DNA from 2 places in the Enterococcus sp. AZ103 genome. Region 1 is predicted to be linked to the other one. Evidence: riboswitches for the same ligand, from Rfam matches in the RefSeq annotation. Region 1 holds a riboswitch; the other holds the start of a gene.
The links. A riboswitch is a leader RNA that binds a small molecule or an ion and turns the genes downstream of it on or off. The one in region 1 is predicted to bind magnesium.
Positions count from the first base shown of each region.

Region 1 (8,334 bases):
AAGTACTCTTGTATCCAAGTCTAAAAAAATAATTCTTTTAAAGGAATGATGACAAATGTATTACTCAAATGGAAACTATGAAGCTTTTGCACGTCCAAAAAAACCTAAAAAAGCTGATAAGGTATCTGCCTACTTAGTTGGTTCTGGACTGGCTTCACTTGCAGCAGCAGCATTCTTGATTCGTGATGGTCGTGTGGCTGGAAATAGAATTCATATTTTCGAAGAATTGAGTCTTGCCGGAGGCTCATTAGATGGTATTTACAAGCAAGAAAATGGTTTCGTTATACGAGGTGGTCGAGAAATGGAAAGTCACTTCGAATGTCTTTGGGATCTCTACCGTTCCATTCCTTCATTAGAACAGGCAGATGCTTCTGTTTTAGATGAATTTTATTGGTTGAATAAAGAAGATCCCAACTCTTCGCATTGTCGTTTGATTCATAACCGGGGAGAACAAGTAGCTACCGATGGTCAATTTTTATTAAGTGAAAAAGCCATAAAAGAAATAATTGCACTTTGCTTAATGGAAGAAAGTCAGCTACAGAATAAAAAAATTAGTGAGGTCTTTTCTGATGATTTTCTTACTTCAAATTTTTGGGCTTATTGGTGCACAATGTTTGCCTTTGAAACTTGGCATTCAGCAATGGAAATGCGCCGTTATTTAATGCGGTTTATCCACCATATAGACGCTTTAGCTGATTTTTCATCATTAAAATTTACTAAATATAACCAATACGAATCATTAGTATTACCTCTGTTAAGCTTTCTAAAAAAAGCTGGTGTTCACTTCCAATATAATACGCAAGTGGAAAATATTTTAATTAAATCAGATAAAAGCGGTACAAAGCAGGCGCAACAAATTCTACTAAAAGTAGATGGATTTCCTGAAACAATCGATTTAACTGAAAATGATTTAGTTTTTATTACTAACGGTTCTATTACTGAAAGTTCAACATATGGCGATAATGATACTCCTGCACCTATTTCACATAAGCTAGGTGGTAGTTGGAACCTTTGGAAAAAACTAGCAGCGCAAGACATAACTTTTGGTAGACCAGAAAAATTCTGCGAAAATATTCCAGATGCTGCGTGGGTAGTTTCAGCTACCATTACTACATTGGATAAAAAAATTGCACCTTTTATTGAAAAAATAAGCAAACGAGATCCTTATAATGGAAAAGTCGTTACTGGCGGAATTGTTCACGTAGAAGATTCAAATTGGAAATTAAGTTATACGTTAAATCGTCAACCACATTTTAAAGAACAACCAAAAGATCAACTAGTCGTCTGGTTTTATGCACTGATATCTGATACTGATGGAAACTATACAAAAAAAACAATCACTGAATGCACAGGTAATGAGATTGCAGCTGAATGGTTATATCACATGGGAGTTCCTAATGAAATGATCAACGATTTAGCGATCCATTCATGCAACACGATGCCTTGCTACATGCCTTATATTACTTCTTATTTTATGCCGCGTGCAAATGGTGACCGACCACTAGTTATTCCTGAAGGATCTAAGAATTTAGCCTTTATCGGAAATTTTGCAGAAACAAAACGAGATACTGTTTTTACTACTGAATATTCAGTTCGGACAGCTATGGAAGCAGTGTACGGTTTATTAGAGGTGGATCGAGGTATTCCTGAAGTTTTCGCTTCTTGCTATGATATTAGAACATTGATGAAGGCTACTTATTATTTAAATGATCAAAAGAAATTAATTGATCTAAAAGTTCCTTGGTTTACAAGTCTAGTGGAAAAGCATGAACTAAAAAAAATTAAAGGTACATTCATTGAAGAATTATTAGAAGACAGTGGTTTGTTATAATACTAAGTAATCTTTAGTGTATAAACAAGCATCGATGTGTCCTTCTATAAAAAAGATTACTATCTAAAAAGTAGATCAAAATGAACAACCGAGAAGGATTTTTCTTTTCGGTTTTTTTAAAAGTAACAGGGAATTTTTTTAAAAAAATTATTGATGGATTGGGCAGCCTCCCATGTATTTAACCATTCAAACTGTAATATTTTAATCTTCCACAGTTAAAAAATACAATCACATGATAGATTATTATTACTTTTAGTTCTCGTTTGAAACGAGAACTATTTTTTTCAAAACAAACATTAGTATACTTTTTCTAATTACAGTGGTTACCCTTCCCATTCCCAAAATTAACACTTTTTATTCCAAATAAAGCATTGCCAATACGGATTTATTCTATTCTCTACAATGTAACTCATAGGTGTATATTAAATAATAAGTAATTTCTCTTTTTTGTTCAGATTACTGCCATAGGAGACATTCAAAAAAGTAAGCTTTTAGAATTGAAACTACTGACTAGATTTCTAGAGATCTCTTATGGGTGATAATTATGGTTTATATTATTTTAGAAGATAGAGATTTTTGCGAGATATAATATTTAAACAAATACCCAAGGCAAAAGATAGGATTAAATAACTAGTTCCTCCATAACTTACGAAGGGTAATGGTACTCCTGTCATAGGAATTAATCCTAAGACGCTTGCGACATTGATACTAGATTGGATAAGTATCAGCGTCCCAAATCCAATAAGTACTAAGCTCAGTTGCTGATCTTTGCATTGAATGGATTTCTGAAAAATCCTTAAGCAAACTACAAAAATTAAAAATAAGACAAATATAGCGCCTAGCAACCCCAATTCTTCACTAATAATTGAAAAAATAAAATCTGTCTCTGCTTCTGGTAGATATCCCTGCTTAGTAAGACTATTGCCTAAGCCAAGTCCTAAAAAACCACCATTATATAAAGCATAGTAAGAATTAGCCATTTGATATCCGTATCCATGCTCATCTAAGAAAGGATTGTGAACTATAGAAATGCGATTATAAGCATGAGAAAAAAATGTTGGCAACAAATTGTTTTCGCCTAAAATTAATACAATAGTGGCTATTAAAATTATCCCCATTAAAAATAAGCCTATCCCTATTATTCCTTTTTCAACAGGAATTGCTGCCGCCCAAATGATTACTGCGACTATCACTATAATCATAAATGCTCCAGAAATTTTAGGTTGCAATAATACTAAGCCAGTAGCTAACCCTGTAATAATAAATGGTTTAGTCAATTTTACATTGGTAATATTTTTATTTTTAAAATAACTTGCTAAATATAAAATTAGAAATATAACAATGATTTCAGATGGTTGAAACTGAAATCCCCCTATCGAAATCCATCTCTGTGCGCCATTGACAGTTACAGCAAAAAAACCGACTTTTACCATAATTAAAAGGAGAAATGAAACTATTAAACCTCCCTTAATAAATAGTGGGTGTAGCAAATACTCAAGCTTTATAAAAAAGGTTACCCCTATTATTGTCAAACTTATTATAATAAATATAAATTGCCGATATAATAAGCTTAGCGAGTATTCATCTGTGACCATCAGTCTATAAGAACTGGCACTATAAATTTCTAAAAGCCCAATTACAGATAAAATAAAATATGGAACTAAAATAACAAGGTCAATTTTTCTATTCTTGATCATTCAATTTCTCCTCCTAAAACGATAGTTAGGTGGAATTGATAACCAATTCTACAAGTAACCCAAATAAAAAAGGCCTAAAACCTTTTTTGAACAGATTTTGACCTTTATAAGGTTGTCTCATCGTTCGAGTTTTAGCACTATGCAACGTAAAGAAAAAATATCTTAGTTATTTGAAAAAGCCTTAATTCGACAATTCCTGTTTGACCCATTGGTATCTTTCGATATTTCTGGGCAATAACCTATTTTTACATAGGAGCCTCACCTAACAAGTTTATTTAATTGCGTTCATATTAATTTATTTCTTTTGCCGATACAACGAATTGGAAAAATCTTAAAAAAAAGCTGATAAATTCTTATTAATTCTTTATTTAATCGGCTCTCCGTCAAATAGTGTTGCAAAGGGTTTTTATTTTTATATTAAGTTATGCTTTTCTATTAATTGCTATTACAATAAAATTTTTATTTTTTAAAAAAACTGGATATGGAATAAAAATTATAAAAACATAAATAAATGATCAAATAATAACAAAAAAATATTCTACAGACTTTAGATATATAACTGGTAATAACCATGAACTTGTTAAAAGATGAGAGTAAAGTAGTGACAATTCAGAATATAAGTGACCAAACAATTGATGATGTAAAATTCTTAGCAAAATTAAGTAATCGGAACTGTTTTACAGAATATTGAAGAACGTGAATGCATTCCCGTCAAAGTAAGTAACCATTTGTAAATATTTTTTTGGTGGACGGAAAATTGTTTTTTTTCAATATATTCATTATTCTTTTCCAATAATACGATTGAAATAATTAAAAAAAAAATAAACTTACTCAAAATGATTGAAAGCAATACAACCTTAATTCTATACTTTTGGCAGTTAGATAAAATAACCTTGTTAGGTGAGGCTCCTATCCAAATATAGGCTATTGCGCAGAAATGTCGAAAGACACCAATGTGTAAAACAGGAATTGTCGAATTAAGGCTCTTCTAAAGATAGCTAAGAGAAATCTTTACGTTGGATAGTGCTAAAGCTCAGACGATGAGAACCGATTGATGTACTGTTTGCTTTTTTAGAAAGTAGCAATTGCTTATTTACGATCAATGCTGGCTTAGTCTCCTCTTTCAAGGAAAAAAGAAAGGGATTCTCATGCAAAGATCAGAAAAAAAAATTCCACGTTACACCATAACAACCATTTGTTTTACTTGCCTCACGCTATTAGTGGCTGCCAGTCCAAATTGGTTTCAACAAATAGACGAGGCAATCTATCACATCAAATGGCAATTAAATACGTCACTTTTAACGATTATCAATCTGATGGCGAAAACAGCAACGATTGGCCCAATGTCCCTGTTCTTCTTGTTACTTATGATTTATCTTTTTCAGAAAAAAGAAAAAGTTCTTGCCTTTTGGGCCGTTAGTAACCTTTTAATTGTAGGCTTTTTAGGGAGCGTCTTTAAACATATTATTGGTCGAACTCGACCAGATTTAGGTGCTTTAGTCGATCGAAGTTCCGCGAGTTTCCCTAGTGGGCATTCTCTGTTAGCGATGTGCCTTGTCTGTACGGTTTTTATCACTTTAACTTATCTTAAAGTTGAAAAAGCTAAAGGGATAAAAATTTTTTTAGTTGCTTATCTTGTTCTGATTGTTTTAGGAAGAATCCTTCTCCGCGTTCACTATCCTAGTGACGTAATTGCGGGTATGCTTCTAAGCTATAGCTGGGTAAACTTTTCGTTCAGTGTTGTGAATCAACGTTATTTACAAACTTTCGCAGAAGAAGACATCACGCAACGGAGTAGACGACATCATCGTAAAAGAAAAAGTTTACTCCTAGTGTTCAGTTTGACTCTTTTATTTTTAGGAACTCTTTCTATATCAGCTTACGGCGTCAGCATGTATCATAATTTAAAAAAAACAGCGAACACAATGTATAAACCACGAAAATCGTCAACTAAAAGTCCAGATTTGGCTAAAGGTGAACCTGTAAGTTTCTTAATTATGGGAATTGCGAATGATTCAAAACGGAAGACTGATTATCGCTCCAATGCTTTAATGGTGGTCACGGTTAACAATCAATTAAAAGAGACAACCATTACTAGTATTCCGCGAGATTATTATGTAGAAATTGCAGGCACTGATGGAGAATATAATAAAATCAATGCAGCCCACGTTTTCGGAGGTGCTGATATGCAAATTAAAACGGTAGAGAATATTTTACACATTCCTATCAACCATTACTTTTCTGTTGATATGGATGCCATGAAGGACCTTGGCGATGCTGTCGGTGGTGTTACCGTGAATAATGCCTTTGCCTTTGATGCTGAAGGTATCCATTATCCAAAAGGTAAGCAACATTTAGGCGGATGGGAAGCTTTGCAGTACGCACGTATGCGGTATGAAGATCCAGAAGGGGACTATGGTCGTCAACGTCGCCAACGAGAAGTTTTAATTCAATTAACAGACAAATTACTTTCTTTTAACAGCTTACTAAAGTATCAAGAAATTCTGGATGTTATTGGTGAAAATGGAGAAACTGATCTATCTTTTGACCAAATGATGTCCATGTTAAAACAATACACGCCTGCACTAAAAAATATCAAAACCGATCAATTAAAAGGCTACGATTTCACAGGTGATGGTGAGACTGGAATTGAAGGAATTTCTTATCAACTTGTAGAAGAAAGCGAACGCCAACGTGTCGAAAATGCCATCAAAGAGCAGATGGATATTGATACAAATCAGGATGAACAAAATCAATAATTATATTCCATAGAAGAAGCTATAACAAAAGCGTTCAATCCCGATACCTGATAAGGAATGGCTCTGTAATATGATTATAAATAATTTTATCGACATAACATATTAGAGAAATTTTTTATGATGATGACTAAAGATACAAGGTATTCTACTGAATTTAAGAAGGTTCTGGCTTCTTTAATTTCAGATAACTTACTTTAAAAAGGGAAATAAAATGAGAGTATTAACTATTAATAACTTGATTCATCGAGCTAATTTCACTCATGAGCTAACTATGGATGTAGGATATAGATTGAAGAGGGGCCAAAAATTTTGGCCTCTTTATTTCACACTAAAGGACTTACTTTATACTGGAGCCTAAAATTTGTATTCATTAGACAAAAATAATTTCTTTGAATTTAGATGTGGATTTTTAATAATAAAAATTTTATGCGTGTAAATTAATAATTTTGTATATCCCAAAGGCGGGCAATAAAATCAATCTAACTATATATGTAATTGTTGTATGCATATAGAGATTCTAAGAATAAACAAGATTTAGCAAATTGAATTATTGGAAAATATAAGGTAAAAAATACGTACAGAAATATACTGAATCTAAAAGTTAGACTTTTAAGGAGTGGAGAAATCCACTCCTTTTTTTACGATTTTTTAGTTTGAATTAAGGAAATAACATTAAAATATTCATTAATCATTTAAAAATCCATCAATATAAATAATAATTTTTTACAAACTAAAACCCATTGAAACCCTTATTACCATCGATTTTCTTCAAAAATTTATGGCTTCTAAAAAAAGTTTGTGAAAAAAATTTAAGAGAAAGCGTTGACAATATTTTTAACGATGTTATACTAATCCATGTAAAACACATATGACAAACATATTGACATATGACAAAATTAGTTGGAGGGAAATATAATGACACTTTATGGCAAATTACTTGAACGTGAAAAAAATAACAATCCTATTAAAGTAGGTGTAATCGGCGCAGGACAAATGGGATCAGGAATGATTGCACAAATTTCGACAATTCCTGGAATGATTGTTGCTGGAATCAGTGATATTAATTTAGATAACGCCAAACGTGCGGCTGAGGCTTACAATGCGAGTGCAGCTCAAAAAATTGATATTTTAACTACGACAGATTTTAAAGAAGTCATTCACTCTGATAAAGTTGAAATCATTGTTGATGCAACAGGTGTTCCAGAAGTTGGCGCACAAATTTCTTTTGAAACTTTAATTGCGAAAAAACATATTGTACTATTAAATGTTGAAATTGATATTACCATTGGCCCATTAATGAAAAAATTATATGATGCAGCTGGCTTAGTTTACACTGGTTCAGATGGTGACGAACCGGCAGTAACAACTCAATTATTTGAATTTGCTAAAACAATGGGTATGGAAGTTTTAGTTGCTGGTAAAGGAAAAAATAACGCGTTAAAAGTCAGTGCAAATCCTGATTCAGCTCAAGCAGAAGCAGATGCTAAAAAGATGTCTAGTCATATGTTGGCAGCTTTCCAAGATGGAACAAAAACTATGGCAGAAATGAATCTGTTATCTAATGCGATTGGATTTGTACCAGATAAAGTTGGAATGCACGGAATTTCAGCTGATTTAGATGGTACAGTAGAAAAACTTGATTTAAAAGAAAATGGCGGAGTTTTAGATAACTTTGGTGTTGTTGAATATGTCGATGGTTTAGCACCAGGTGTCTTCGTAATTGTGAAGGGTCAAAACGAAGGTGTGCGTCACGAATTAAGTTACTTAATGAAAAAAGGTGAACGGGATCATCACTTGTTATACCGTCCGTTCCACTTAGCTAGTTTAGAAACACCATTGACGATTGCTCGAGCAGTTTTAGAAAACGATCATGCAATTGTGCCAATGGGAGCACCAATTTCTGAGACAGTAGCGGTAGCGAAAAAAGATATCAAAGCTGGTGAAAGAATCGATGGTATCGGTGGTTATTGTGTCCGCGGTGTGCTAGAAACACATGCTGATATGAAGAAAAATGGAAATGTGCCAATCGGTTTAGTTGGCGGTAGTT
Region 1 covers NZ_JBIOSI010000001.1:899,226-907,559, forward strand. The annotation lists gene ID741_RS04520 (oleate hydratase) at 56-1,831, shown strand; gene ID741_RS04525 (FtsW/RodA/SpoVE family cell cycle protein) at 2,386-3,528, opposite strand; M-box (ykoK) riboswitch at 3,638-3,805, opposite strand; M-box (ykoK) riboswitch at 4,414-4,580, shown strand; gene ID741_RS04530 (phosphatase PAP2/LCP family protein) at 4,677-6,287, shown strand; gene ID741_RS04535 (NAD(P)H-dependent oxidoreductase) at 7,203-8,334, shown strand, end outside.

Region 2 (8,334 bases), 1.4 Mb from region 1:
TCAGTATTGATGAAGTCACTGGTTTTCCAGAAATGATGGACGGAAGAGTGAAAACACTGCACCCGAAAATACATGGTGGTTTATTAGGACGAAGAGACTTAATTAGTCATATGGAAGCAATGGACGCTCATGACATTCAACCAATAGATTTGGTTTGTGTGAACCTATATCCTTTTAAAGAGACTATCTTGAAAAAAGAGGTTACGGAAGCGGATGCGATTGAAAACATCGATATCGGTGGTCCAAGTATGCTTCGTTCAGCGGCGAAAAATTTCGCGGCTGTTACTGTAGTGGTAGATCCGCTAGATTATGAAACAGTTTTACAAGAATTTGCTGAAAACAACGAAACTAGTTTAGCTACGCGAAAAAAATTAGCGGCAAAAGTTTTTCGTCACACGGCTGCTTATGACGCCCTGATTGCTGAATATTTAACAGCAGCAGTTGAAGTTGCTGAACCAGAAAAATTAACTTTAACTTATGATTTAAAACAAACTTTACGATACGGTGAAAATAGTCATCAAAAAGCAGCTTTTTATCAAGATGCTATTCCTGTTTCTTATTCAATTGCTAGCGGGAAACAATTACACGGCAAAGAATTATCGTACAATAATATTAAAGATGCTGATGCTGCTTTAAGGATTGCCCGTGAATTTTCTGAACCAACTGTTGTGGCGTTGAAACATATGAATCCTTGTGGTATTGGAACTGGGAAAACAATTTTTGAAGCTTATAATTCTGCATACGAAGCCGATCCCGTTTCCATTTTTGGCGGTATTATTGTTGCTAACCGAGAAGTTGATTTGGCAACAGCTGAGAAGATGCATGAATTATTTCTAGAAATTATTATTGCACCATCTTTTTCTGCTGAAGCATTTGAATTATTGTCGAAGAAAAAGAATTTGCGATTATTAATACTAGACTTTAGTAATTCAAGTTCTGAACAAGTAGAAATAGTATCTGTACTAGGTGGTTTATTAGTTCAAGACCAAGATATCTTGACTGAAAAAGCAGAAGGGTACGAAGTCGTCACGGATCGCCAGCCAACCAAAGAGGAATTAAAAGCGTTAGAATTTGCTTGGAAAGCTGTCAAACACGTGAAATCAAATGCGATTGTCGTTGCTAACCAACATCAAACAGTTGGTATTGGTGCCGGCCAAATGAATCGTGTGGGTTCTGTAAAAATTGCGCTAGAACAAGCTACTGATAAAATGGCTGGCGCTGTTTTAGCTAGTGACGCTTATTTTCCAATGGATGATTCAGTAGAATATGCAGCTGAACACGGCATTAAAGCGATTGTCCAACCTGGTGGTAGTATTCGAGATAAAGATTCAATAGCGATGGCAAATAAATATGGTGTAGCGATGGTCTTTACTGGTGGCCGTCACTTCAGACATTAAGAGGTGACCTGATGAAAATTCTAATTATCGGCTCAGGTGGTCGTGAACACGCCATTGCTAAAAAAATATTAGCTAGTCCAAAGGTGACAGAGGTATTTTGCGCAAAAGGAAATCCTGGTATGCTAAATGACGGCATTCAAACTTTAGCTATTGAAGAAGATAATCATCCGGCTTTGATCGAATTTGCTAAAGAAAATCAAATCGAATGGACATTTGCCGGACCTGAAGTACCATTGTTGAATGGGATTGTCGACGATTTTCAAGCTGCTGATCTAAAAATATTTGGACCTAATAAAGCAGCCGCAATGATCGAAGGTTCAAAAGAGTTTGCTAAACAAATTATGCTAGAAAATCAAATTCCAACTGCAGCCTACGAAGTATTTACTGATTTTGATCAAGCGCAGGCCTATATAAAAAAAATAGGCACGCCAATTGTAATCAAAGCAGACGGTTTAGCTGCAGGCAAAGGGGTAGTAGTGGCACAGGATGAACAAGAAGCTTTATCAGCACTAGATGAAATGCTTAATCAAAACCGTTTTGGTGAAAGTGGTGCTAAAGTGGTGATTGAGGAGTTTCTAGCTGGTGAAGAGTTCTCGCTATTATCTTTTGTTAGAAATAATGATGTTTATCCAATGGTTATTGCTCAAGACCATAAGCCAGCTTTTGAAGGAAACAAAGGGCCTAATACTGGTGGAATGGGTGCCTATTCTCCCGTACCACAAATTTCCGAATCAATTATTAATGAAGCAGTCGAAAATGTTGTCAAACCTGCTGTAAATGGTATGGTTCAAAATGGTACACCTTTTTCTGGCATATTATATGCCGGCTTAATTGCAACTTCAGATGGACCAAAGGTGATTGAATTTAATGCCCGTTTCGGTGATCCAGAGACTCAGGTTGTTTTGCCGCGTTTAGCTAGTGATTTGGCCGAAGTTATTGACGATTTGTTGCATGAAAAAGAACCAAAAATAAACTGGTATGATTTTGCTAGTGTTGGTGTTGTTTTAGCTGCTGATGGCTATCCTGGAGATTATCAAAAAGGTATGCCGATTCCAACCTTTGGTGATGAAAATGTCAACATTTTTTATGCCGGAGTTTCTGACTCAGATGGTCTAAAGGCAAATGGAGGCCGGGTTTTAGTTGTGGAAGCAAATGGTGAAAATATTTCTGATGCACAGCAAAAAGTTTACAAAGCATTAGAAAAAACAAATACAGATGGTTATTTTTTCAGAAAAGATATTGGTGATAAAGGTCGTAATAAATAATCAATTTATTTGTTTTTAATTTTCTTAGTTTTTAGTAAGATAAAAAATTTGCTAGAAAAAAATAATTGAATAAAATAAAAAAGAGCTTTATTGCAGCTTGCAATAAGGCTCTTTTTTTAGTAAAATCAAGACCGTTGTGAAGAATAAAAGCATTAATAATAATAAGTAGAAACAGATAAGTGAAGATAATAAAGAGGAAAACAATGACATGCGCGGTATATCATGTTAAAATAAAATTATGAAAAAATAATGAGATTAGAATTGAAAAAATAAGTATTTATGAATATTGTTATCCCAATATTTTAAATTTTATGTTGTTCATTCTTGTACGTATATATCAATTGATAAGAAAAGAGGAAGTTTGATGGATGATAAATGGCTATCGTCTCAATTGGAAGCTGAAAAACCCAATATGGAAGCAATCATGGATTTTTTACCAAACTCTCAGTATTTAAAAATTTTGCTGGCACAACTCACTCGTCACTATGAGCCACAAATTAAAATAATATTTCAAAAAAAGCTTGGCTGGCACATTGAAGTCGTACAATATCAAGGTTTATTGTGCTCAATCATCATTCATGACGACTATTTTTCCGTAAAAACCCCACTACCTGATTTTGGGATTCGCTATTTAACACCAATGATTCAAGTAATGTCTGATGAGTTTAAAGAAAAGTTTGCACAAATATCTCCATCAACAAAGATGATCGAGATGGATGTAACGAATGAAGCTGAAATGGAAGATGTCGTTTTTCTAGTCAGTCTTCAAGCTAAAAACTTAAGAGAAAAACATTAAAATAGTTTAATGTTCGTGTTTTAGCAAGAATAATAAAAATTATTCTTGCTTTTTTCTCAATTTTATTGTAAATTACATAGGGCGAAATGTCCTATGTTTTTTATTGTTTAAACAAATGGAGGATTTTATGAAAGTATTTGATTATGAAGATATCCAACTAATTCCCAACAAGTGTATCGTGAACTCTCGTTCAGAATGTGACACAAGTGTTAAATTAGGTAAATTCAGCTTTAAAATGCCAGTGGTTCCCGCTAATATGCAGACAATTGTCGATGAATCAATCGCAGAATTTTTAGCAGAAAATGGTTACTTTTACATAATGCATCGTTTTTACGAAGAAGAGCGGATTCCGTTTATTAAAAAGATGCAAAAAAGAGGTTTGTTTACATCAATCAGTGTTGGTGTAAAAGCGAATGAATATGATTTCGTGCAATCGTTGGCCGATCAAAATTTAGTACCAGATTATATCACAATTGATATTGCCCATGGTCATTCTGATCCAGTGATTAATATGATTAAGCATATTAAAAAATTATTGCCAGATGCATTTTTGATTGCTGGTAATGTTGGAACGCCTGAAGCGGTTCGTGAACTAGAAAATGCTGGTGCAGACGCGACAAAAGTCGGCATTGGACCTGGTAAAGTATGTATTACTAAAATTAAAACTGGTTTTGGAACTGGCGGTTGGCAATTAGCAGCATTAAGTTGGTGTGCAAAAGCTGCCCGAAAACCTATTATTGCCGATGGTGGAATTCGTACCCATGGTGATATTGCTAAATCTGTTCGTTTTGGAGCGACAATGGTAATGATTGGCTCACTTTTTGCTGGCCATGAAGAGTCTCCAGGTGAAACCAAAGTTGAAAATGGTGTCGTTTTAAAAGAATATTTTGGTAGTGCTTCTGAATTTCAAAAAGGTGAAAAGAAAAATGTGGAAGGTAAAAAAATCTGGATTCCGTTTAAAGGTCATTTGAAAGATACTTTAGTGGAAATGCAACAGGATTTACAGTCTTCAATTTCTTATGCAGGTGGTCGCGATTTGGAATCTATCCAAAAAGTTGACTACGTAATAGTTAAAAATTCAATTTTCAATGGTGATACAATTTAAATTTAAAAGTGATGGAGGAAGATCAAATTGATCATCCTCCATCACTTTTTTTGATTGACAGTGGCCCTTTCCTCCAGTAATTTTAATACTAAGGGAAGTGAGTCGACTGATGTGGCAGTTAAATAACCAAAAAAATATTCCAGTCTATCAACAAATTATGGAACAGTTAATCGAATATATTCAAAATGGCCAATTACTGCCGGGAGATCGTTTGCCACCGGAGCGAAAATTGGCTGAGACTTATCAAGTGAATCGTTCAACAGTAGTTCATGCGTTGGATGAATTAGTTGCTTTGGGCTGGATTGTACGAAAACGTGGTAGCGGAACGCTTGTTAACGAGGGAAACTGGGGCAGAACAGCTAATCCTCGGATTGATTGGCGTAGGCGATTAGCCGACAATCATTTTCAACAAGAAGCATATTTAGTTAAACTGCAACAGCAATTGAAATCAGTCCAAAGTTTGGATCTATATACTGGAGAATTACCACTGAATTTAATTCCCAGTTTTCGTTTACCTTCTTTCAAATGGGAGACATTGCTACTGGAAGAACAAAAGCAAAGCCCATTGGGTTATTTACCATTACAGGAATTAATTGTTCAGCGGATAAAAAAAGAACAAAAAATCGATGTTTCTTCTGATGAAGTGCTAATTACATCAGGAGCCAAACAAGCCATGTTTTTATTGCTTCAAGTGATGTTGCAAAATGGCGATAGTGTCGCGATTGAAGATCCATCATTTTTGTACTCTTTGCCAATTTTTGCTACTGCGGGCATTCGATTGTACGGTGTTGAATTAGATAGCCAAGGAATGCGAGTGGATCAGTTAGAACAATTGATTTTAACCAAAAAAATCAAAATGATATTAGTCAATCCGACCTTTCAAAATCCAACTGGCAGGACTATGTCCTTACAAAGAAGAAAAGAATTAATTGATTTAAGTCGAAAATATCAAATTCCCATTGTAGAAGACGATGTGTTTAGCGAATTGGCCTTCGTAGATTTACCGCTGTCCTTGAAAGAACTTGCACCAGATGAAGTCATTCACTTAGGTTCCTTGTCAAAAATATTTGGTTCATCTTTGAAAATTGGTTGGATTGTTGCAAATCGTGATTTGATTGTGCGTTTAGCCGAAGCACGTCAAATGGTTGATTTTTCTTTAAGCGTTTTCCCTCAGGTTGTTGCCAGCACTGCATTAAAGGATCCTTATTTTAATCAAAAGCAGCAGAATTTAGTAGACACTTTAAAACAAAGCGCTCATGATTTTGAAAAAGAATTAAAGCTTTTATCAAATGATTGGCAGTTTGAACCAATTGAAGGTGGGCTATATGCTTATTTAACTTGGAAAAATAAAAAATTAACGAGAAAAGATTGGGAACTTTTTTTGGATGAACAATTATTAGTAGCTCCGGCGTTTTTATTTAGTAATGATACGATGTCCCTTAGGATTAATTACACTCGTCTAAATCAAGAAAATTTGGCAGTGTTTTTTAATAAATTTCAACAAATCACCGATCAATTGAAAAAAAATGAAGGAGGTCAATATGAATAATCAAATGCTAGATCTATTACAAACCCGTCGTACGTACCGTGATTTCGATGAGAATTATCAACTATCGGAAGAAGAATTACAGGTGATTTTATCAGCTGCAAGACAAGCGCCAACTTGGATGAATGGACAATTCTACAGTATTTTTGTGGTAAAAGATTCCTCAATTCGAGAAAAATTAGTTGCAATGAATCCAGGTAATCCCCACATGCTAAAAAGCTCTGTTTTTTTAATTTTTGTTGCTGATTTAAATCGTTCAAAAAAAGTCGCTGATAAATATGAGGTTGATTTCCCGATAATTGAAGGAATTGATCCATTATTGACTGCGGTGACTGATACAGCCTTAGCCATGAATAGCGCAACATTAGCCGCTGAATCCCTTGGACTAGGAAGCGTAATTGTTGGAAGTATTCGCAAAGATATTGCTGCAATTAGCCAATTATTAAATCTACCTGATTATATGTTGCCAGTAGCGGGAATGAGCATTGGCAAACCAACTGTTGAAATGAAAGTAAAACCACGTTTACCCGAAGAAGCTATTGTATTTTATGACACTTTTAAAGATTATGACTATCAAGTGATTGAAAAATATGATGAAACGATGGAAAAATTTGCTGAAGCCAGAGAAACAAAAATCTGGAGTCAAAAATTTGCTGATTATTTTTCACAAAAACCAAATACTGCAGTTGATCAATTTCTTAAAGATAAAAAATTGCAAAAATAACTTTAGATGATTTGACAGAAACAGATTTTCAATTTATAGTTATTTTATTAAATAATATAAATATTGTTAGGTGAGGCTCCTATATGGACATAAGCTACTGCCGCAAAGGAATCGAGAGACTCCGAGTTGGTCTAACAGATGCCATCGTGAAGGTGACGTTTAACGTAGCTGACAAATTTTGTCTACGCCCTATAGTGCTAAAGCTCAACGATGACATGATTGAGGTTATTTCCGCATGCTCGTTGTTGAGTGTGCGTTTTTTTGTGTCTGACAATGAAAGGTGGTGAGGAAGATGGATCTTGACGAACATCCGAGTAAGAGAATAAGAAATTGGAGGAATTATTATGATGAGCAAGAAAAATCTCCTTGCCAAAAATATCAGCAAGGACCAAGAACTAAAAAAATTAGCACAATTAACTGATCGGGATTTATTTTTAAACTTAAGGACTTCTGAAAAAGGTTTGTCAAATCAAGATGCAAAAACGCGTTTGGAAGAATATGGGCCCAACGAAGTATCTGCACAAAAACCGACGCCTGCTTGGTTATTGTTTTTACAAGCCTTTAACGATCCTTTTGTTTATGTTTTAGCATTATTAGTGATTGTTTCAATTGCCACTAAAGATTTTCAAGCGGCAATTGTAATGGTTATTATGATTTTAGCGAGTGTTTTAATCACTTTTATTCAAGAATACCGTTCCCAAAAAGCCAGTATTGAATTAAAAGAATTGATTGAAAATACCTCTGCCATTACAAGAAATGGCGAAACAGCGGAAATACCAATGGATGAAATTGTTCCTGGAGATATCCTAACTTTAGCAACTGGTGATATGATTCCTGCTGATGCAGTTTTGATTTGGACCAAAGATTTGTTCGTTAATCAATCTTCGTTAACCGGTGAATCAATGCCGATTGAAAAATTTGTTAATAGTGACCACAACAAAATAAGTGAGGAAACTGCCCTAGATTTATCAAATTTAGTTTTTATGGGAACAGATGTCTTGAGTGGTCAAGGCAAAGCTATTATTTTAAAAACCGGGCAACAAACATTTTTTGGAGACATTGCTAAAAATGCAACAGCCAAACGTGGGAAGACAAGTTTTGACATTGGTTTGACGAAAGTTAGTAAATTGCTATTACGCATGATTATGGTTTTATTCCCTTTAGTTTTACTAATTAATGGTGTTACTAAAGGAGACTGGAGCAGTGCCTTCTTCTTTGCAATTGCCGTAGCAGTTGGTTTAACGCCAGAAATGCTTCCAATGATTGTTAGTTCAAATCTGGCCAAAGGTGCTTTGACATTGTCTAAACAAAAAGTGATTGTGAAAGAACTAGCTGCGATTCAAAATTTAGGTGGCATGGATATTTTGTGTACTGATAAAACCGGTACGATTACAGAAGATCGTGTGGTATTAGTTGAACACTTGAATCCTTTAGGGGAAGAAAATCGCCAAGTTTTAGATCTAACTTTTTTAAACTCAACTTATCAAACTGGTTGGAAAAA
Region 2 covers NZ_JBIOSI010000001.1:2,315,917-2,324,250, reverse strand. The annotation lists gene purH (bifunctional phosphoribosylaminoimidazolecarboxamide formyltransferase/IMP cyclohydrolase) at 1-1,397, shown strand, start outside; gene purD (phosphoribosylamine--glycine ligase) at 1,409-2,662, shown strand; gene ID741_RS11630 (DUF3788 family protein) at 3,027-3,458, shown strand; gene guaC (GMP reductase) at 3,586-4,563, shown strand; gene ID741_RS11620 (PLP-dependent aminotransferase family protein) at 4,673-6,112, shown strand; gene ID741_RS11615 (nitroreductase family protein) at 6,105-6,833, shown strand; M-box (ykoK) riboswitch at 6,889-7,055, shown strand; gene mgtA (magnesium-translocating P-type ATPase) at 7,181-8,334, shown strand, end outside.
Region 2: linked by a shared signal. The riboswitch ahead of mgtA (magnesium-translocating P-type ATPase) and the one ahead of ID741_RS04525 (FtsW/RodA/SpoVE family cell cycle protein) in region 1 are both predicted to bind magnesium.